3 regions of the Sphingobium sp. B11D3A genome follow, and region 1 is predicted to be linked to each of the others. Evidence: riboswitches for the same ligand, from Rfam matches in the RefSeq annotation. Region 1 holds a riboswitch; each other region holds the start of a gene.
What was found. A riboswitch is a leader RNA that binds a small molecule or an ion and turns the genes downstream of it on or off. The one in region 1 is predicted to bind cyclic di-GMP.
Positions count from the first base shown of each region.

Region 1 (7,576 bases):
GGATGCCAACGGCATCACCCAGTTCAACATGGGCCGCGCCGGGCTAGACCTCGGCAATGCCCGCGGCGCGACCAAGAGCACTGCCTTCCGTATCGTCGGCGGCCTTTCCGGCGCCATCACCGATGGCTGGACGTGGAACGCCTACTATCAATATGGCCGCAGCACCTATCATCAGGAAGCGACCAACAACCTCATCCGCTCGCGCCTGCTGCTCGCGGCCGATGTCACCACCGGTCCCGGCGGCACGCCCATCTGCCGCTCGACGCTCACCAACCCGAGCAATGGCTGCCAGCCGCTCAACCTGATCGGCGCCGGCCGCTTCAGTCAGGAGGCGCTGGCCTATGTCACCGGCACATCGATGCTCGACCTGAAGATCACCCAACAGGTTGCCGCGCTGGACGTGCAGGGCGATCTCGTCGACTTGTGGGCCGGCCCGCTGTCGCTGGCGGCTGGCGCCGAATATCGCCGCGACGAGGTGAAGGGCTCGACGGACCCGCTCTCGCCGACCGGCGCCTTCTACGTCTCCAACTTCGCTGCTTCCAACGGCAAGGTCGAGGTGAAGGAAGCGTTCGTCGAGGCGGTCCTGCCGCTCCTCAAGGATAGTGCGCTGGGCAAGAGCCTGGAACTGAACGGCGCCGCGCGCCGCACCGACTACAGCACGAGCGGCGCGGTCACCACCTGGAAGCTCGGCGGCGTCTATGAGCCGGTCGATTTCCTGCGCCTGCGTGGCACGCTCTCTCGCGATATCCGGGCGCCCAATGTGAACGAGCTGTTCGGCTCGGTCACGCGCAGCTTCTCGTCCTTCACCGATCCGGTGACGAGCAAGCAGGGCCTGATCGAAATCGTCTCGGGTTCCAACAACACGCTGCGCCCGGAGAAGGCCGATACCTTCACGGCCGGGGTGGTGCTGAGCAACCTGTCGTTTCTGCGCGGCTTCAACCTCTCGGTCGATTATTACAATATCCGCGTAAACGACGCGATCGCGCAGATCGGCTCATCGACCATCGCGACGCGCTGTCTGGTGAACAACGCGACCGAGTTCTGCCCGCTGATCACGCGGAACGGGGCAGGCGAAGTCACGCTGATAAACGACCGTCTGCAGAATGTGAATGGCTTCAAGACCCGGGGCCTGGACATCGAGGCGAGCTATCGCACCCGCATCGGGGCCGCCGCATCGCTCGACCTGCGGCTGCTGGCGACCAAGACATTCGACCTCATGATCATCGACAGCGCCGGTTCGGTCGACCGCGCCGGCCAGACCGGCTTCCGCGCCAGCAACACCCCCGGCGTGCCGGACTATGTGCTGGACGGCATGGCGACCCTCAAGGCCGGGCCTTTCAGCGTGAGTGCGCATGGCCGCTACATTCCCGAGGGCAAGTTCCTCGTCGAGTTCGTCGGCCCCGAGGATGCGGGCTACAGTGTCGGCCTCGCGAACAGCATCAGCACCAATCGCGTCGCCGCCCGCTTCTATGCGGACCTCACGCTGGGCTGGAACGTGAAGGCCGGCCGCAGCGATTTCGAATATTTCATCGCGATTCGAAACCTGTTCGACAAGGACCCGCCGATTGCGCCCAGCGCGGTGGGTATCACCAATCAGGTGCTATTCGATCAGGTCGGGCGCGCGTTCCGCGTCGGGGTGCGTCTCAAGCGATGAGCGAGCCGGTCGGCACGCAAGCCACGGGTGAGACGCAGCCGGCAATGGCCGGCGCGTCTGGAGCCGGCGACGATTGGCCGTCGCCGGCCCGCGCCTGGTACACGATCTGGCTGATCGCGTTCGTGACCATGCTCTCCAATGTCGACCGGAACATCATCAACCTGCTGGTCCAGCCGATCAAGCGCGACCTGGCGCTCAGCGACACCCAGATCAGCCTCATCATCGGCTTCGCCTTTTCGTCGGCCTATATGGTCGTGGGCTTGCCGATGGCTCGCGTCGCGGATCAGCGCAGCCGCAAGATGATCCTGACGGCCGGCCTGACGGTGTGGAGCCTGGCCACTGCGCTCTGCGGCATGGCGAGAAGCTTCGGCGGGCTGTTTTTCGCGCGCGGCGTCGTCGGGGGCGCGGAGTCCGTCGCCGGCCCCTCGTCCATGTCGATGATCTCGGACATGGTGCCAAGGTCAAAGCTGCCGCGTGCCTTCGCGGTCTATCAGCTCGGCATCAGCGCCGGTCAGGCCACGGCGTTGTTGGCCGGTGGCCTGCTGGTGGCGTTCTTTGCCGCGATGGGACCGGTCCACATCCCGGTTCTGGGCGAGATGCGCGAGTGGCAGCTCGTCTTCCTCGTCTGCGCCCTGCCGGGGCTGGCAACCGCCTTGCTCTTTCTCTTCACCGTGCGGGAGCCGGTGCGCCGCAATCGCCGCGGCAAGGGCAGCGTACCACTGCGCGAGGTGGGGGCGTATCTCCTGTCAAACCGCATATTGTTCCTTCCACTGTTCCTCAGCATCGGCATCGGCGCGATCGAGACGACGGGCCTCATGACGTGGCGCGCGGCCTTTTATGAGCGCACCTATGGCTGGGGTCCGGCGCAGATCGGGCCGCTGCTGGCGCTGTCGCTCCTCATCTCTACGCCGATTGCGTTGACGCTGGGCACCTGGTTTGCGGAATATATGGGCAAGCGCGGCAATCCCGATGCGATGGCGCGGGTCTGCTTCTATTCGCAAGCACTGTCCGCTCCCTTCGCGATCGCCACCTCGCTCATGCCCAGCCCCTGGCTCGCCTTCTTCTGCGGCATGATCTCCTCGATCATCGGCCTCGCCAGCGCGCCTGCGCAGAATGCGGCGATCCAGATGGTGACGCCCAGCGAGATGCGCGCCCAGATCAGCGCTGTGTATCTCTTCACCATCAGTGTCATCGGCAATGGTCTCGGGCCCCTGCTCATTGCGCTGGTGACCGATTTCCTGCTGAAGGACGAGAGCATGCTGCGCTATTCGATGGCGTTCTTCGCCGCCGTAATGGCCCCCGGCGGCGCAGCGCTCATGTATCTGGCGATCAAACCTTATGCTCAGGCTGTAAGGAGTTCTGGCTTCGGGGAGCCGTCCCGCTGAAGGGGGTCGGAGGCCCTGCTTCCGTGATGCAGGTTTCTGCGAGCTGCCATTTGACAGACTGCCTGAAAATGCGCGTCACGCGCAGGCCGACAATACGACCTGCCGTTTTCTTTCTGCCGAAAGCATTCTTCGAAGCGCCCGACGACGCTGGCGCAATTTTTTGATTTCACGGCAGATGCGCCGCGAGGATGAACGACGGCCGGGGTGGGGTTGCATCGTTGGCATCTGCGCGCCCGCCCGCTATCGGCGCTGTATCGAGCGATGGATGATCTGATGGAAGTCGAGCCGTTTCAGGCCATAGAATTGAGCAAGTTGGCCTATCACCTGGGTGCGGAGGGGCGCTCGGTTCTCCATATGGAGTTTGGCCAGCCCTCGACGGGGGCGCCGCAGGCTGCGCTGGACGCCGCGCGCGACGCGCTCGGCATCGATCCGATGGGCTATTGGGAGAGTCCTGCGCTGCAGGCGCGGCTCGTCCAGCTCTATCGGGAGCGGTACGGCATGGCAGCCGAGCCGGATCAGTTCCTGCTCACCTGCGGCGCCTCGCCGGCATTGGTCCTTGCGCTGAGCACCCGGTTTAAGGCGGGTGATCGGATCGCCATGGCCCGGCCGGGCTATGTCGCCTATCGCAACACGGTGCGCGCGCTCAACATGACGCCGGTCGAGATCGAATACGGCGAGCAGGCGCGCTTTCAGCTGACGGCGCGCGCGCTCGCGGCGCTGGATCCGGCACCGCAGGGTGTGATCGTCGCCAGCCCGGCCAACCCCACCGGAACGATCATCGCGCCGGCTGAACTGGAGGCGATTGCCAGGCTCTGCGCAGAGCGCGGCATCGCGATCATCTCGGACGAAATCTACCATGGCCTGAGCTATGGCGCGCCTTGCCGCTCGATGGGAGAATTCGCAGCCGACGCGATGATCGTCAGCAGTTTTTCGAAATATTACTGCATGCCCGGCTGGCGGCTCGGCTGGCTCTATGTGCCGCGCGCCATGGTCGAGCGTGCCCGCGCCTATATGGGCAGCCTGTTCCTGACCGCGCCGTCGATCAGTCAGCATGCCGCTTTGGCGGCGCTGGACTGCACGTCAGAACTGGAAGCGCATCGCGCCACTTACGCCCGTAACCGGGACATTCTGCTGGAGGCCCTGCCAGCGCTTGGTCTGCGACGGATCGCGCCGCCGGATGGCGCCTTCTACATCTATGCGGATGTCAGCGACTTTACCGATGATAGCCCGGCGTTCTGCAAGAAGCTGCTCGTTGAGACTGGGCTCGCCACGGGGCCGGGGGTCGACCATGATCCGGTCAATGGCCATCGGTTCATCCGGCTGAGCTTTGCGATCACGGAAGCCGAAGTGCGAGAGGCAGTTCGGCGCCTTTCGGCGTGGTTGCCCGACCAGCGACGGCTGTAACGATCACGTCGCGGGCGGGTGGTCCCCAACCATATTTTAGAGGAGCGGTTTGCAGTGCAATCGATGTCTTGCTTGCGCATCTGTTAATCATGGTTATCGGCTTAACAGGGCCGGTTGTGGCCTCGCTCCAGACCGACGACGGCGATTTTCACACGACAAATCAGCTGCATGGCCCCGCTCTGCATGCGCATCATCTCGACGAGGCCGGGCTTTTTTGTTGCGCTGCCGCTCAGCTAACGTTAACATTCCTCCTGAAGATGACGGCTCCGCCCATGGGCGTTCCCAAGGGTGTTCGTCGCCTTCGACAAGGGCAAACTGTCGGTAACGGCGGGACGCAAAGCCTCCGGCCCCAATGGGGTAGCGGGGCTACCGGGGGATGAAACAGAGCATTTTCGGATATCGTGTGTAACCTGCTGTGAGAAGGTCATGGGGTTCGTTTGAACCTCAGGCTGCGCTCCCTGTCGTCGCGCTTCGATCCCTGTCTCAAATCCCGTTGAACCGCACCTGCATGGCGGTTTGCCCTTCACATCATCTGGGCGGTGGGCCCACACGAGGGGATTTCGTAATGCAGGGCAAGGCAATCAAAACGCGCAGCACCGTTGGGCAGGCTCTCAAGGCCGGTCTGTTCAGCAGCGTCGGCATTGCGGGGATGTTGGCAGGCGCATCGGCCGCCCACGCCGAGCCTGGCATTTGCCAGACTGAGGGTAATGTGACCCTGTTTTTCTGCGAACCCTCGTCGGTTAAGGCTCGTATTGAAGGAGGCGATACCAGCCTCATTGTGAACGGCGCACAGGATGAGTGGAGTATCACGGGCGATGGCGTCAGCTATTATACGTGGGACAATACAGCCTCTGGCGACATTACGTCGACGCTGCTCATCACCAATTCCACGATCAGCACCACCGATAATGGCGGCGTAAACGTCAGTTCCAATATCCAGGGTCGGAACGACATTTCGGTGACCTTGGGCCCGGACGTAACGGTTGACAGCGTGGGTGGCAACGGTGGCATCTGGGTTCGCAACCAGATCGCGGGCGACATCGTGATCGAGAATGGCGCCGCGCTGACGGTCTCAGGCGTGGAAACCAATGGCATCTCTGCCACCACCAACGCAGGATCGGTGAACATCACCAATAGCGGGGCCATCACGGTCCAGCAAACCATCGGGGCCGCAGACTTCACCCAGCGGGGAATTTACGCCGACGGCGGTTTCAACGATGCCGACCCGGTCGAGGTGACCGTGACGAACACTGGCCAGGTGGAGGCTCAGGCGGCGGGTATCCGCGTCGTCAATTACAACGGTTTGGCGAAAATCACGAACAACGCCTACGTTTCTTCGGTGAACAATCAGGCGCTGGTCGGCTGGACGCCGAACGGCGAAGTGGTGGTCGACAATCAGGAGCAGGGTGAGGCTATCTCGGCCAACGGCCCGGCGATTCAGGGCGCCTCGCAGATCGGCAATATCACCATCACCAATGCAGGCATTGCGGAGGGCACCACCGGCATTCTCGCCGTCGCCGGCTTCGACGAGGATGCGCCCGGCTCTGGTAAAATCACCATCACCAACAGCGGCATTGTCACTGGCAGAACCGGAAGCGCAGTTCAGGCGCGCACGCCGCTTGGCGATGTGGTCATCAGCAACACCGGCACGCTGCAATCGCTGAGCGGGATCGCGGCTGTCGATGCAGACACACTTAGCGGCATGGTCCAGATCACCAATTCCGGGTCGATCCTGGGTGAAACCGGTATCGTCACCAACAGCGCGGCGACCACGATCATCAACGCCGGTACCATCGAAGCCTCGCCTTCCTTCGGCCACGCCATTCTGATGGGCGCCGGGGACGTGACGCTGGAGTTGCATGCCGGCTCCAACATCATCGGCCTCGTCGCGGATGCGGATATCGCGAGCGGCACCAATACCCTGGCGCTGGGCGGCGCCATCAATGCGTCATTCGACGCCGGATTGGTCGGCACGCAATATTATGATTTCGATGAGTTCGTGAAGGTAGGGACCGGCACCTGGACGCTCACGGGGACAGGGACGACCGGCTGGACGGTCCGCGAAGGGACGCTGAACGCTGCCAGCAGCGACGCATTCGGTGTGGGTCAGGCCTATGTCGTTGAAGGGGGCGTGCTGGGCGTGGGGGGCTCCACCTATCAGGCGACCCTGGGCTCGCTCACTGTCGGAGAAGCTGGCCTTGTCTCCACCGATGGCGGCGTGCTCGTGCTCGACCAGAGCAGCGACACCGTCTTCGCCGGCACGTTGGTCGGCCAGGGCAGGTTCGTCAAGGCGGGCGAAGGTGCGCTCGCCTTCACCGGCAATGGCGCTCTCTTCAACGGTGCGCTGGATGTCACCGGCGGTGCCTTTGACCTCACGGGCGACTTCAGCGCCAGCACGGTGACCGTGGGCGGCGCGGAGCTGGCTTCGCTCAATATCAAGGCGGCGGGGCAGCTCAACTCTGTCTCGGCGGCCATTGGCATGAATGGCACCGCGGGGAGCGTTACCGTTGACGGCGGCGCGAGTTGGATCAACTCAAGCCTCATCGAGATCAGTCGCAATCCCAATTCCTCCGGGTCGCTGACCATCACAAATGGCGGCTCGGTCGAAACTGTGAATGGCAGCATTTACATGGGCGCGGGCGGCTCGGTCAGCATCAGTGGTCAGGGTTCGGCGCTCCGTGTCGGTACGCTGCATTCCGAACTGCCGGCCGACTGGGTTTCGGCCGATGGCTGGTTCAGTGCGGATGAGGGCAGCATCTCGGTGACCGACGGTGGTTTGCTGGAGGCTGACGGCAGCTATATCGGCGGAAACGGGTCCGGCACGGCGACGATGATCGTCGACGGTGCCGGCACGGTGTGGCGCAACGGCCTCAGCCTGTACATCGGCGGAACGGGCAACGACACCGTTGGCCAGGGCAATGTGACGGTGTCCGGCGGCGCTGAAGTCACGTCCTACACCAGCGCGCTTGGTGTCGACACCGGCTCGAGCGGAACGCTGACGCTGACCGGCGAAGGCACGACCTACAGTGTTCTCGCCCGTAACGGCTACGCCGGCAACATGCGGGTCGGCTACAGCGGCACGGGCACCGCCACGGTTTCCAACGGCGCCCTGCTGTCGGCAGCCGCCCTGATC
Region 1 covers NZ_JAOQOE010000001.1:1,047,677-1,055,252, reverse strand. Annotated here, with positions in the region: gene M2332_RS05010 (TonB-dependent receptor plug domain-containing protein) at 1-1,654, shown strand, start outside; gene M2332_RS05005 (MFS transporter) at 1,651-3,039, shown strand; gene M2332_RS05000 (pyridoxal phosphate-dependent aminotransferase) at 3,301-4,443, shown strand; cyclic di-GMP riboswitch class I at 4,743-4,817, shown strand; gene M2332_RS04995 (autotransporter domain-containing protein) at 5,009-7,576, shown strand, end outside.

Region 2 (7,576 bases), 1.4 Mb from region 1:
CTCAATCCACGCCCGCCACCACCGCCATCTTCATCGGCAGTGCCGGCGCACAAACCATGGACCTTCGCGGCATTGGCGGCACGCGCACGCTGGTGCTTGTCGATGGCCGGCGATTTGTCGGCGGCACCACGCAGGGCAATTTCACGCGCCCGGCTGGCGCGGTCGATCTCAACATGATCCCGACCTCGCTCGTTGAACGGGTGGAAGTCGTGACGGGCGGCGCCTCGGCGGCTTATGGATCGGATGCCGTGGCCGGCGTCGTGAACCTGATCCTGGCCAAGGACATTCAGGGCATTCGCCTGACCGCCCAGCAGGGCATATCCCAGCGCGGCGACGCCAGCGAAACCTCGCTGTCACTCGGTGCGGGCAAGGCATTTGCGGGCGGCCGCGGCCATGTGATCATCGGCGGTGATTACGTGAAGAACCGGGGCGTAGGCGACTGCTACACCAGAACATGGTGCGCGGAAGAATATGGTCCGGTGGCCAATCCGGTGCCCCAGCTCAACGGCCTCGCTCGCCAGCTGATCCTGCCGGACATGCGTCCGTCGGTCGCGAGTTTCAATGGCCTCATCCACACCGGGCCGCTGGCGGGGACCGAGATCGCGCCTAATGGCAACATCTTCCGGCATGATTATGGAACATATTATGGCGCGCCGATCTTCCAGTCAGGCGGCAGCATCGACCCGCAGCACGCTTTCTACCAATTCTTCCCGCTCTATTCGCCGGTCGAGCGCTACTCGCTATATGGCCGCGCGGATTTTGACGTGACGCCGGATATCAACCTGTTCGTCGAAGCCTCTTATGCCGACATCAAGGCCAGCAACCTGTCGTCGCAGGGCCGCCTCTTCCTTGGCACCGCGCCCACGATCCGGCGAGACAATGCCTATATCTCCCCGCAACTGGCAGCCGCGATGGACGGGGCTGGCGTCACCTCGGTCACGCTGGGGCGCATCACCAGTGACTTCGGGCCGCAGCGCGGGGAGACCAACCGCAACACCATGCGCTTTGTCGGCGGCCTGACCGCCCAACTCGGCAATGGCTGGACCGCCGATTTCTACTATCAATATGGCCGAACCAAATATCAGCAATATGGCTATAATTCGCTGATTACCGATAATTTCCAGCGGGCGGCCGACGCTGTCGACCAGGGCGCGTTCCTGACGGGGGTGCCCAATGGCAATATCGTGTGCCGCTCCACCCTGACCGACCCGACCAATCCGCTGGTGCAGGGCTGTCTGCCTTTGAACATTCTTGGCCAGAACAATTACAACCCCAACAATGTCGGCTATTCCTTCGGCACCGCCTTCCAGTCGACCCTGCTGACCCAGCATGTCGCTTCGGCCAGCGTTCAGGGTGAACTGGCCGATCTCTGGGCGGGGCCGCTCGCCGTGGCCGCGGGCGTCGAGTACCGCGTGGATGATGTGGAAGGGACCTCCGACCCGGTGTCCACGGCACTGCGCTTCCATACCAACAACACCGGCGCAATCACGGGGCCGGCGACCAAGGTGAAGGAAGGCTTTGTCGAAGCCAGCCTGCCACTGGCCACGGGATTGAGCGTCAATGGCGCCGTTCGGCTGACGGACTACTCGACCAGTGGCTCGGTCTGGAGCTGGAAGGCCGGCGGCGTGTGGGACCCCACCAACTGGTTGCGCCTGCGCGCGACCCGCTCACGCGATATCCGCGCGCCCAACTTCTTCGAGCTCAACAACCCCCGCTCGGCATCCTTCGCCTTCCTGACCGACCCGCAAAATGGCGGGGTCAGCTCGCTGACGCAGATTTTCGGCGGCGGCAATCCTGCCCTGAAGCCCGAGGTCGGCAACACCTTGACGGCGGGCGCGGTGCTGAACTTCGGCTGGTTGCGCCTGTCGGCAGACTATTTCGACATCAAGATCAGCGGCGCGATCGCGACGGTTGGTGCGCAGGTCATCGTGGATAGCTGTTCGAACGGCGCTTCGGAATTCTGCGCGCTCATCACGCGCAACAGCGCCAACGCCCTCGCGCGCGTCGAATCGGCAGCCCTCAACCTGAACACCATCAAGACCCGGGGCATCGATGTCGAAGCGCTGATCCGCAAACCGCTCGGCAGTGGCGACATCTCGCTTCGCACCGTCGGCACCTTCGTGTTCGATCTCATCACCGTCGATACCGTCCGTGCGATCGATTATGCCGGGCAGAATGGCTTCCCGGTCTCCGGTCAGTCGGGCCTGCCCAATTTCGAGGGATCGGCCACGCTCGGCTGGGAGAATGAGCATCTCGGCGGATCGATGCGGGTGCGCTACATTTCGGCGGGCAAGTACGACAATACCAAGATTGCTCCCGGCGACGCCGGATACAGCGCAACTGCTGTCAACAGCATCAACATCAATCATGTTCCGGCCTACGCCTATGTCGATCTGAACGCGCATCTCAACGTGTTCGAGAACGGCAAGCGCAGGTTCCAGCTGTTCGGCGCGATCAACAATCTGCTCGATCAGAACCCGCCCAATCGCATTCCGTCCAGCTTCGGCGTGACCAACCCGGCGCTGTACGATGTGATCGGCCGTAACTTCCGCATTGGGGTGCGTGCGGATTTCTAGATCAGGTTCGTGTGATGCAGGCGTGGGGGCGAGAGGACACCTCTCACCACCATGTCCGGCCTTCAATATCACTGGACCGCAGCACGCCATGGTGGCTATCGGCTGGGCCATGAGTGTCATCGCAACCATTATGAATTCGGCCACCGGCCAGCCCGTTCAGAAAATGACCTTCGGTCGCATGCCCAAGCCCTGGGCCAGCTTTAATCTGGAGAGCGGCGAGCTGGTGACGATCGATCGCGTGCAGGTCGGCAAACCGGCGCCCGGCAAGTTCGTTGCGCCTGTCGAGGTCTGGGTCACGCCGAAAAGCTGATGTCGGCGACCTCGGAGCGGATGAGCGACATTCTGATCGTCGGCGGCTCGCTCGCTGGCCTCATGACCGGCCTCGCCTTGTCGCGACATGGCTTCTCGATCACGCTGCTGGAGCGCTCGACCGATACCGACCGCACCGGGGCCGCGCTGCAGGTCGGCTATGGCTTGCTTGAGCAGTTGACCGGGCGCCCTCACGCTACGGGCGCGCTCGCCACGGGCGTCCAGGCATGGCAATTGGTCTATCGCGGTCTGCGCGCAGCGGCGGACGAGGCCGGCATTGTCGTCCTGCAGGATGCCCGTGTGGAAGCGACGGGAGAGACGGAGGATCGGGCCTGGGCAAGGACCGCCGATGGTCGGCGGTTCGACGGCAAGCTGCTGGTCGGCGCGGACGGCTATCAGAGCGTTGTGCGGCGGCAGGTCAGTCCGGAGCGCCCCGATGCGGTCTTCGCGGAGTATCTGGCCTGGGTCGGCTTTGCCGAAGAGTCGGCGCTGTCTGTCCGCTATCCGCCCAATCTGGAGTTTCTCGAGTCCGGGCCCTATGTGCTTCTCGGCTTTCCGCTGACAGCCGCCGATGGCAGTCCCGAGCGGGGCCACCGCCGGGTCGGCTGGGGCTGGTACGACGCCGGACATAACGCAATCCTGCGTAGAACAGGGGCGGTCGAGGGCGCGTTGGTGCGGCATTCGCTGCGCCCGAGCGACATGCCGGATGAATTGTTCGACGAGCTGGCCGCACTGGCGCGCCGGCACTGGCCATCGCCCTGGCGCGACGCGATCCTGGAATGTATCGCCCGCAAAGCGGTGCTCGGCACACCGGTCGTGGAATATTGTCCGGACCGCCTCGTCGCCGGCCGCATGTGTCTGGTTGGCGACGCTGCCCATGTCTGCACGCCGATGACAGGCAATGGCTTTGCAACCGCCGCGCAAGATGCTCTCACCCTCGCGTGCTACCTTGACCCGGTGGCCTTGCGGACCGACCCCAAAGCCGCGCTCGTGCGATATGAAGCGTCCCGGCTGCCCGAGGTACGCAGACTGGCGCGGTCCGGCCAGCAGATCAGCCAGAATTTCGTGCGCTCTGCCGGTTGAGGCGGTTGCTCTGACATAGCGGTGGGTCGGTAGCACGAAGACCTTTTCAAGCCTGCCTTTCGTTGCTCTCCGGCATTGCGCCGACATCCTGAGGCAGCGCCCCACCGCAGAAGCGCTTCGATGAGGGCCGACGCTTGGCCGCGTCGCGCGCTCCACGCCCTGACAAGCGAAGCGAGGGGAGAGGAGCCCAAGCGGCGCTTTTCGCGAGACGGGCCTTGGCATTTAGCCCGGATGTGTAATTCGTCGGGATCATAGCGACGGCAACGAAATACATCCTCATGGAATTCGGTTTGGCGCGAGCTAACCGCATCGTCGGTTCGCTTCAGTCCGCGAAGTTCTTGGCGTGTTGCTTAGGCTCTGATGATCCAAACCTCGCGTTTATTTCATTGAAAACAAACGCTCTCCTAATCGGGCTGCTCGATCGGCGGTTCAACATGGGAGTAGTCGCACAATTCTCCATCTGGTCGTTCACCACATAGGCGTTGACTGTGGAGCGTATAATAGTTAAATCAAAATTTACCTAATAGCGCCCGAGATTCTCGGTCGAAACGGCAAACCATCGGCGACGATGGGACGCAAAGCCTCCGGTCCCTCACAGGGATAGCGGGGTTACCGAAACGGAGAACTATTGTGGACCTGTCGTCCTCGCGCATTCCAGATCCTTTCCGCCCTCGTCGGGCAAGGGCCCGTCTTTGGCGACGGCCAGCAAGCACCCGTACCGATCATCACTTGATCCAGTTGCTTGCGACTGGTTCGCCAGACGCAGCCGCTTGCAATCCCAAGATCCGCGAAACGCTGCCGCCCGCGGGCCTGTAAGGCGCGTTTGGTCTATATTTTCCGATTAAATTCATAAGTATATCAAACAAGAGAAAGACAACCTCATGTCCGCAAACTTTAAGTCTATCGCGACGATTGCGATCCTGGCCTCTATTCCCGCGGCAGGCCATGCTCAGTCCTCAGCATCTGTGTCGACCACGGGTACAGCCCGGATCGTTCAGCCGATCTCGATCGCAAAAACCAGCGACCTTGCGTTCGGCACTATCGTGAAACCCTCGGTAGCAGGGACCAACACGGTCACTGTCGATGCCTCGACGGGCAACCGCAGCCTGTCTGGTTCCGGCGACGCCGTTGCCGCAGGTGGCACGACGTCGCGCGCAGCCTATACGGTCTCGGGTGAAGGGGGGCAGACCTTCTCGATTTCGGTGCCCGCCAGCTTCTCCATGACCGGTACGCCCGGCGGCACGATCACCGTCACGCTGACGCCGAGTGCCGCAACAGGCACATTGTCCAGCTCCATCGGCACAGCTGGCACCGCGACCTTCGGCGTCGGCGGTAGCTTCTCCCTGCCCAATACGCAGGCCTCTGGCAATTACTCGGGCACCTTCACGGCGACCGTCGCCTACAACTGACCCGTGACAGGAGCGTCTCGTGACGGTCTCATCATCCATCCGGATGGGAGCGCGCCTGTTGCGGGCGACCGCTCCTGCGCTGGGAGCGCTGTGCCTTTGCGCGGCGATTCCAGCCTCACAGGTGAACGCGGCTGAAGCGACCGCGAAAGGCCAGGTTTCGATCGTGGAGCCGGCTTCGATCAGGCAATCGGCGAAGGACATTGTCCTGCAGCCGGTGCTGGTTCTTCAGTCGAGCCTCCGGGTCATGATCTTGTCGCCAGGGCCGCAGTCAACAGAGAGCGACCAAAACGCCGGGCTTTCCATGGCCGCTCCTATTCAAATCGCCGGGGGCAGCAACCAGACGTTTTCTCTCCTGGTCTCACAAGCATTCGTCCAGCCAGGCACAGGGGGTTCGCTCAGGGTACCGATTGCGACGCTGAGCGATGATAATTTCCCGTCCTTTGAAGCCGGTCCCTCGGGGTTCGAGGATGTCCTCATGGGCCGGCTGAGCGGCGATGGGCTTCTGTCTGTTCCGCCGTTTCTTTTGAAAGCGCTACGCGACAGCTATGGGTCCGACGGCGGGCCTTTGCTGGTCCTGGCGCAATATGAATGAGCTGGAGACGCCGGTGATGACTCTGCCAGGCGTCGTGAAGCGTGTCACGCGATCTGCGAACCAACGCAAGAGCATCGCTATCGCTATCGCGTTGGTCGCTGGCGCCTTTCCATCCGCTTTTTGCACTTCCTCTTCTGCCCAGCCTGCGACGACAGAGCAGGCCGGCGGGAGCGCCAGCCTCAACATCAATCCAAAGCGGATCACCTTTGATAGGCTGGGGCGGACGGCGAGCATATTCCTCTTCAACCAGGGCACTGCCGAAGGGGTATATGACATAAGCTTTGTCGACCAGGTCATGTTGCCCACCGGCCAGATCCGCCCAACGGATGAAGCAGACGGCGCGCCGGAGGTGAGAGACCTCAGTGTCAAGCTTCAATCCGCGCGTTCCATGATGCTGGTGACGCCCAGGCGCGTGCTGCTCAAGCCGGGGACGGGGCAGACAATCCGTCTTCGTGCAGGTGGCACCGGCGACTGGCCCGCCGGCGAATATCGCACGCATCTGACGGTGACGGCGGTGCCGCCACCTGACACGGGCCTAACCGCCGATCAGGCTGCGAATGCTGAGCCCGGTGCTGTTTCGTTCCGCATCGCATCTGTTCTTGGGATTTCCATCCCTGTGATCCTGCGCATCGGCACGCCCCAGGTTGAGGCCGCGATCGAAAACACACGGTTCACGATGGAGAGCCCTGGGTCGGGGTCTGAGTTTAAAAGTCCTACGCCAGTCGTCACTTTTGACCTGGTGAGGCGTGGGCCGAATTCCCTTTTCGGCGATATCGAAATCCGGAAGGCGAAGGCGCGCCGCGAGGACGAGCCGTTGGGTGTCGTGCGCGGGATCGGTGTCTATCCTGAGATAGAGCGGCGACAGGTAAAGATCGCTTTGCGCTCTCATCCGCAGCGAGGCGAGCAAATCAGCGTTGTGTTCACCGACCAAGACACAGCTCCGGGGAAGATACTTGCGCAGAGCCAGATCTCCTTGCCGTAGCCTGTGGATTGGACTGATGCTCATGATCGCCACTGCTCAGCCTACTCCTCTTTGGGCGGACAACGGCGAACTGGCCGCTGACGATAATCAACTTTTGCTGCTGGAGGTTGTCCTTGACCGGGCATCTTTATCGGATGCGCTTCCCGCACTTCAGGTGGGCGAGGATATCGTTCTCATCCCCGTCGGCGCGCTGACGCGCCTTCTCGATCTGGATGTTCAGGTTTCACCGGCAGATGGGAGATTGACGGGGCAGGTGGGCCAGGCTCGCCAGTCCATCTTCCTTGATATTGCGTTGGGTGAGGCGCGGGCGGGCACTGCGCGCATCATTCTGAAGCCGGGTGACGCGCTGCAAGACAGCGGCGACATCTACCTGACCGTTTCCCTGATGGAACGGCTGCTCCCGGTTCGAATGACATTGGATGTGTCGGAATTGAAGCTCAATCTCGAGGCTCGAGAAAAGCTGCCCGTGCAGATGCGGGCTGAGCGGATGGCGCAGGGAGAGGGCATCGCGCATTCTGGCGCTGTCCTGGAGCCGGTTCTTTCGGTGGCGGCGCCAGCTGGCATGCTGTCTTTTCCCGCCTTCGATGTAACCATGGATTTGGGTTCCGATACGCGGGGGCAACCC
Region 2 covers NZ_JAOQOE010000001.1:2,493,688-2,501,263, forward strand. Annotated here, with positions in the region: gene M2332_RS11880 (TonB-dependent receptor domain-containing protein) at 1-2,576, shown strand, start outside; gene M2332_RS11885 (hypothetical protein) at 2,686-2,886, shown strand; gene M2332_RS11890 (FAD-dependent monooxygenase) at 2,907-3,968, shown strand; cyclic di-GMP riboswitch class I at 4,509-4,585, shown strand; gene M2332_RS11895 (DUF4402 domain-containing protein) at 4,850-5,377, shown strand; gene M2332_RS11900 (hypothetical protein) at 5,397-5,969, shown strand; gene M2332_RS11905 (hypothetical protein) at 5,962-6,951, shown strand; gene M2332_RS11910 (hypothetical protein) at 6,968-7,576, shown strand, end outside.
Region 2: another riboswitch for cyclic di-GMP. It lies ahead of M2332_RS11895 (DUF4402 domain-containing protein); the one in region 1 lies ahead of M2332_RS04995 (autotransporter domain-containing protein).

Region 3 (7,576 bases), on a different contig from region 1:
GCGCGGCGGTCAGATCCTGCCGCGCTTCCATGTCATAGACACGGCCGACTACGAGATAGCGCGCGCTGCTGTCCGTGTAGAACAAGGTCTTGCCCGCCACCACTTCGCACAGGCCCGACAGCTTGCCGCAATCGACCGAGGAGATTTGCGTGTTGGGCAGGCGGGCCTTCAGACGCGCTGCCACGGTCTCGTTGCTGCTGCCTGCAGCGAGGACGGCGCCGCCACCGAGAAGGCCGCCGACAATGCCGCCGACGATCAAGGATTTTTGCCAGATTTTCATGCTCAAATTCCTCAGTTCCGCACGAAGGCGCCTTCAAGAAAGACGATTTCCACATCGATGCCGGTCGGCATTTCGATGACCGGCTGATATTGCTCGGCACGCTCGATCAGATAGTTCGAGACCCGGTCGCCCGAGGTTGAAATGCCTTCGCCTAGGCCCGCCTGCGCAATGTCACCGGGAGACAGCTTCTGGCGCTTGCCATCGACGATGGTGTTGGTGCCGGAGAGATAGCTGTTGGTGTTCATCGAGAAACCACGGCCCACACCGCCAACCATACCGGCAAGAAAAGCCTGCATGGCAAGATTGCCTTCGCGGCTCACCACCCTGCCCCGCACGCCCGTCTTGCCGCCGAATGCGATGAAGCCTTTGACTTCCGATTCCGCGTAGCGCCCCTTCGCATCGGGACAGGTCATCCGCGCGAGTTTCACATAGACTTTCTCGCTGGACAGATCGCCGCGCGCCGACCCGTTGACCAGGCAGCCTTCGATGCGGGTCTTGAAGACCTTGTGCCCATCGGCCACCGAGCGAGCTGGCCCGGTGATCCGCAAGACCACGGGAAGAGGATCGCTTTGGCTCTGGACATTGGACGCGGCGTCCACACCCACAATCACCCGTGCGCGCGCGAAGCTGTTGGCGGGAAGATAGTTGGGACTATCTGTCAGCACGGCGCCGGGCCGCGATGAGGCGCCGGCTGCTGGCGTTCCGCCCGAGGGGGCCCCTGAAGCGCCAAAGTTGATAACCTTGAGTTCGCCGGGGCGGCGCACCGGGCCGTCCGGCGATTGATAGGGCTGCGGCCCACCTGGGCCATAGAGCGAGGAGGTTCCTGCAGCAGGACCAGGGGCGGTCTGCGCGGCACTTAGCTGTGAACGCAGAGCCGCGTTCTCCGATTCATAAGCGGTCAGGACCTGTCGCCCGTCGCTCTCCATGGACGCGTTTTGCGCGCGAAGCGCCTCGACTTGTGCCTGAAGCTGGCTGAGCTGATCCCCCTGCCCCTGCAGGCGGTCGAGTTGCCCCGCCTGCGCTTGCAGGCGGTTCTCGCTCATAGCGATCCATTCTTTCTCGGAGAGATTGCGCGCGCCCAGTTCCCCGGTCGAGATCTGCACATCGCTCGCAGCGAGGTCCTGCGCATTGGGGTCCTGACTGGCCGGTGTGCGTCCTGAGAACAGCCACCACATGGCGGCGGCGATCGCGATGGCGCTACCCCCGGCAAGGATCAGTCGTTGACGACGCAGCGCGTCGTCATTGGCCGTCATGTCGATGCTGGCGATGGTATCGCCGGACGCGCCGTCATGGGGCCGATGGTCTCGGCGCTTCAGAAAATCCAGCATACCTGCCATTGAATTTGCTCCGGTCGATCTTGCGTCAGCGACGCTGTTCGTTCGCCACGACCACATAGGCGGCGGTCGCCTCGCGGGCGGCGAGCTGCGGGCGGGAAATACTCACGGCATGAGCGCCCGCCGGCGCGATGGCGCTTTCATCCAGCACGACGCTCTCATTGCCCTTGTTTTCGATCCGCAGGACGCGGCCCGTCTGATCGAGACCCTGATATTCAGCGATCAATTGCACGGTGAGCGTGCCGACCTGGACCGGCGCAAGGGCGGACCGAGACAGACGATAGCCGGGCATGACCTGTTGCGCGGCCATTCCCTGTATGAGCCGAACGGCCGCTTCATCGGGATCGGGCGCCTCATCCTCCAGCTCTTGCGCGTCGGGCGCTGGCGGCGCGAAGGCGCGCGTGTTGGTCAGAAAAACCTGCTGCGCCTCGACCTTCTCGACCTTGCAGGCGAACTTGTAGACGAAGCCCTTCTTGCTCGTGCCGAAGAAGGACAGGGTTCCGGGCCGAAAGCCATCTGGAACCGAGATGTAGATATCCCCGCGCGTAGGTTCATTGACCACGGAAAAATCGTCGCGAGGATCGAGCGTCTCGGTTTTTGAGACGCTGGCGAAAGCATCGTCGACCAGGCTCACGCGCGTCAGTTCGCGCGAAGCAACCGTGCAACGCACGCTGTCATTATCCTCGACCGTGAATTGCTGATCGGCCCATGCCGGGGATGCAGCGCACAATGCGATGGCGCTCAGGCCAAGCGCCAATCCCCTGTTTGGCTTGCGCGTCATGGCGCCACCTCTTGGCTCGCGTTGCTGTTCTGGTTTGTGCCCGGCTTTTCGGACTGGATGGCGCGAAAGCCGACGAGGCGCAGCTCAAGGCCCGTGTAGGTCCAATCGAACTGGAAAGTCCGCTGGACGGCTGACACTTCCTCCCGTCCGACCATCGTGTGAAGGACTCCAGTTACGGTCGAGTTCAGACCCCTGGGATCGACTGTCAGCTTTTCCATCGTGAAGAACTGCGCGACGCTGGAGCCGCGCTGATCGTCGACAATCTTGATCAGCTCGCCTTTGAGCTTTCCGTAGGCGGAAGGATGAGCGATCTTGAGGACCTGGTTCATCCGGTAGTCCGCCGACTGCGGCGTCCGATTGAACATCATCACCGCAGTGTCGCGCGTGACGAGTTCGAGATAATCGCGATCCATCGCGCGCGATGAAATGGTGACTGATCGTCCGGCGATTGGCTGCAGAACGATTTCGCGGTCCTTGACCGACGCGGCGAGCAGCGATGCGACCGTCAGCACCGATAGGCCGGCACAGGTTAGCGCGAGCATGTTACGCTGGCGCAAGACCCGTTGAGCCTGCCCCTGGCTATATTCCAGATCCATGCCTTACCCCGCCATCAAACGAATGTAGGAAGGCGGGACGGCGTTGAGCTTCAACACCTCGCTCGGCAGATACCAGTAGGCAGCATTGAGGAGCCAAGCTCCGGCACGACCCGCCTTTGCCTTGCGCAAGGTATACCAGCCCAGTGCCCCTGCAATGATGCCGACCATGAATTGCTGCGTGATGATGCCCACCACGAACGGCCCCACGGTCACGACAAGTTCGTCGATAGTCCAAGGGCCGATGCGCTCAGGCTCATCCAGCTTCGAGGGAATAGTGTATCGGTTCATAAGCCGCCCCGCCTGCCCGCCGAGCTACAAGGGAGCCCGGCAGGCTAAGAGTGTCAGATGATCGCGGTGATCGTGCTGGTGACGATTGCGGGACCAGTGGCCACGCCGATGCCAACGCCGAGCGGTACGCCGACCGATGCCATTTGGAAGCCGCCACGAGCGAGGTTCACCAGGCCGATTGCCGTCGCGACGATCGCGATCAGCGTGCCGCCCGAGCCCTGAAGGATGTTGGTGAAAAGAGTGGATGCCGGCGCGAACGTCGTGTCGGTGCCTGCGAAAGCAGGATTGATTAGATAAAATAGTGCCACAAGCAGCAGCACGGCCATGACGGCCGCGTTGAGTGCACGTTCATGGTCCCGCGCAAAGCGCAGGGACATGGTCTTGCCCATAGAGTCCTCCGATGTTTGCGAGGTGCTTCATCACCCCCACATCAAAAATCGGAAAATATGAACGTGGACGGCAAGTGAAAATCGAAGTCAGACAGATCGAAAACCGATATTGTCGCCGAAAATCTCTCGAAATGGAATCAAGAGATCAAAGACGCGCAATAAAATTGCAAATTCCGGCCAATTTCCTCACCACTGTGGCGCGTTTTCTAGCCACTGTGGCTATTTTTCCCGCCAGATTGGCGCGTTTTCTAGCCACAAACTATGTGCCGCGCTCCCTGGAACCTAAATTAGATGTTAATTTAGCTCTCCGCCACGGGTGTATCCTTGACCGATCACTCAGGAACGTGGTTAGGAAATTGTGAACAGCCCATCCTCGGAACAATGAGCTGAACGAAACGGCAAACCACTGGCGACAGCGGGACGCAAAGCCTCCGGTCTCACGAAGATAGCGGGGTCACCGAAACAGGGGTATTCCGGACAATGAAGACTGCAGCCCATAGCGGCTACTTCGCGGCAGGGGGGGCCTCTTCCCGCGTAAGTGCTTCATCAATCAATTGGCGCACGACTTCGGAACGCGAGAATACCTCACGGCGGAGCATGGAGGCTTTCAACCGCTCCATCAACTCCGGTTCGACCATCAAAACAAGCCGATGCACCTTCTTTTCCATCCCTTCGCAGATGAAACATGCGTTGCGATGTGACAACAATAACAGTAGTGCCAACATGGCACAGTTTGCAAACATTGCAATACTGGGATGCAGTGGCATTTGGGTTGAGGCGATCTGATGATCGAGAAGTACCGAAATCTGTATGGGCGTGTGATTGAACGCCGCTCAATCTCGCTCCGCCAAATCAGCGAGTTGGTAAGTCAGCACCATAGCAGTCTGTCGGCCATGCTCGAACCTGGTGGCAACCTCAGGCCGCGATACGAGAGCCTCGTCGCAGTTGGACGAGCGATCGGAGTGGATCGTCTCGAAGCGTTCCTTGCCGTTGAAGTCCTCAACGACCCTGAACATTATCATGATCCGCGCCTCACGCTCGTTTGCCGTCTTGTTTCGACGTTGATGAGAGAAATGTTCGAGCCGGATTCTGACGTGATACCCGACCTCAATGACGGTGAGGTAGCGATGCTCTGTAGCCGCATCCTCAGCTTGCTCGGGGAGCATCACAAGCTAATCCAGAGCAACAACGCGCGCTCGAACCTTATCTCCTTTCGCTAATAAGATGAAACGGCGTTTCGATCTCGTCATATTGCCTTTTGCTATCCTTACCTGGGCAGCCACCTCTCAAGTTGTTAGGGCTGATGTGAGCAGGCAAGTGGCAGTGCTCTCCTTTGGGGCACGCGTAGCGGTTGCCGACGCCCCTGCCAACCAAGTCCGTGCTGGCATGATGTCGAGCTTCGGAGAAACCGCCCCCCCTCCTGCACCGTCTGCGCCCGCAACGTCAGCAGCAGCCTTTGTCCGTGTTCCCACCTGGATGCGAGGCACGAAGTCTTCACTCACTCAACAGTTTGCAATACCGGTTGGTCCAACGTCCTGTGCAGCTCCAACATATCGTAAGTCCGCACTGCTCAGCGCAGCAGCAGAAAAGCGGCGCGAGTCCATTTATCCGGTTGTGCATGATATCGCTTGTAGGTCTGGTCTTCCGGTTGGCCTAATGGACGCGCTTATCATTCAAGAGAGCGGGTACAATCATGCGGCCATAAGTAAGAAGGGCGCCTTTGGCTTAGGGCAGCTAATGCCTGACACCGCTCGTCAGCTTGGCGTGAACAGGTTCGATCTTCGCGACAACCTGCGAGGCGCGGCCGCATACCTAAAACAACAGCTCGACAGCTTCGGTCAGGTTCACCTCGCGCTCGCGGCCTATAATGCTGGGCCAGGTCGGGTTCGAAAGAAGCGCGAGATCCCCAACATTGAAGAAACCCAAAATTACGTTCGGCGCATTCTCTCTAATTGGTATCATCTGACTGATACTGCGAACGACAGCACCTCTCGCTCATTCGGAACCCGAGCACAAATTGTTCGGGTGTATTGATGATCGTCCATCAAAGCTCGGACCTTACCCAACGCCTTTGTAGTTTTACGCTTGGGCCCGAGCGACATTATCGCCGATCGCACGATTCTTTCCCCGGAATCATCGGCGAAAGCACGAAATTCGGGCGTGGAATATCGGCCAGTCCGGAGCGCATGGTTCGTCCCAGTCGAATCTATTTTTCGAGCTTTGTGATCACCGACGCGTCAACGGCGCTGACTGTGCGATCCACAAGAGTTCACGACGTTCATATTGAACTGATAGGGGGCAAGTGAGGGCATAAAAAAACCCGGCCATTGGCCGGGCTTTTTGGAGGACCAGCTACCGAAGCGTCGATCCAAGGTGTGACAACCGGACGTTAGCTGGGTCTCCCACAATTCGCAACACCAAAGCGCAATTCGCGCTGCGATTTTTTGCGTCCTCACGGGCTCCAAATTTGGAGTGACCGAACGATGTTTCATAGCCAAATTGGGATAGCCGACGTTCCCTCGGCCGCGCTGGCTGAACTCCGCAATGCCGGAGTCAGCGACGACGACATTAGTACGGCATATGCCCTGCAACAGCGTCAGCGGGCGTCAGGCGTTCCAGTACTCCCACTCGCGGTGCTATGTGGCGTTCAATTGCACCAGCTTCCGATGTCTGCCGGGCTTAGTAGAACAGCTTCAAGACTGGCTGGCTCCCGCCCCCTTTCGCGTAGGCCCCATGGCAGCACGCACGTTACGCGCCGACCGGTCTGGGGCGGCAGTGTGCGCACCGGCGATGTTGCCGAGGCCGAATTCGTCAGGCCGGTTACGAGTGAGCAGCGCAAGCAGCTCACCCACGCCTGTTTTCGAATGTTTGAGCATGGGCGGAAACTCGCGGCTGAAGCACGCGCGGGTCGCGAGCTTACGACAGAAGAACATCGCTTGACGCTGTTTACCCGGTCATGTCGGGATATGCTGATAAGGATGCTCGACGAGCTTCATTATCGCAAGGGATGGTGCAATCCCTCCTATGAGACTTTGATGCGATGGACTGGCCTTGGTCGTCGCGCGGTCCACTACAGCATTCAGAGGTTGCGAGATCTGGGCGTCGTGGAATGGATCAGACGCTACATTTACACACGGGACCAAGAGACGGGCGCGCGCTCAGAGCAAACCTCGAACCTTTATCGCGCGCAGCTCCCTGCCTGGATCGGGAAAATGATCGGGCTCTTTGCCCCCGTGCCGGTGGATGAAGATCAGCGCCGCTCAGAAGCGCTGGAACAACACGCGCAAATGCTAGCCGCCGCCGGAGCGGTCGAACGTCGCAGGCTTATGCCGACCGACATTGCTCAGCGCGCGGCCCTGATCCTCGCTGCGGAGCGGTCGTCAGAGAGGCAGCGACAAGAGACTTTGACCCGTGAGTGCAATCAATGCACTCCTCCTCACCCGATTTTAAAATCTATTAAGAGGGATCAGTGGAATGACCCTAGTCGGGTCATGCCTACCCCTGACGGGGCTTCAGAACGGCCCCGTTGGAGCCAAAAACGCCATCCTAAATCCTAAGCTGAACGCACCAACCGTCGGCTACGCCGACGGAATGCTCCCCAATGGGAGCAAGCGGCACCCTCCGTCCTTGAAATGAGGCGACGGTGCCAATCTGTGAACTAGGAGGGATTTCAATGAGATTGTCGGCAGTCCTCAATCGGCGAAAGCACGAAACCGCATTGAAGGCCGAATCGCTCTAGGACCAGATTGCCCGCCGCGTAAAGGTAGATCGGCGAAAGCACGAATCTGCGCGCTATTGCCAACCGTTCCCCGGAGAATCTTTGCGACATTCACATGTCTGAAGGCGTCATCTCGGGTGAAAGATTCGTGCTTTCGGCGATTCTAAGTCAGTCGCGGGTTTACACCTCG
Region 3 covers NZ_JAOQOE010000002.1:105,122-112,697, forward strand. Annotated here, with positions in the region: gene M2332_RS16545 (DsbC family protein) at 1-280, opposite strand, end outside; gene M2332_RS16550 (TraB/VirB10 family protein) at 292-1,617, opposite strand; gene M2332_RS16555 (type-F conjugative transfer system secretin TraK) at 1,643-2,395, opposite strand; gene M2332_RS16560 (type IV conjugative transfer system protein TraE) at 2,392-2,991, opposite strand; gene traL (type IV conjugative transfer system protein TraL) at 2,995-3,279, opposite strand; gene M2332_RS16570 (hypothetical protein) at 3,333-3,668, opposite strand; cyclic di-GMP riboswitch class I at 4,056-4,130, shown strand; gene M2332_RS16575 (hypothetical protein) at 4,172-4,435, opposite strand; gene M2332_RS16580 (hypothetical protein) at 4,454-4,888, shown strand; gene M2332_RS16585 (lytic transglycosylase domain-containing protein) at 5,145-5,702, shown strand; gene M2332_RS16590 (helix-turn-helix domain-containing protein) at 6,446-7,225, shown strand.
Region 3: another riboswitch for cyclic di-GMP. It lies ahead of M2332_RS16580 (hypothetical protein); the one in region 1 lies ahead of M2332_RS04995 (autotransporter domain-containing protein).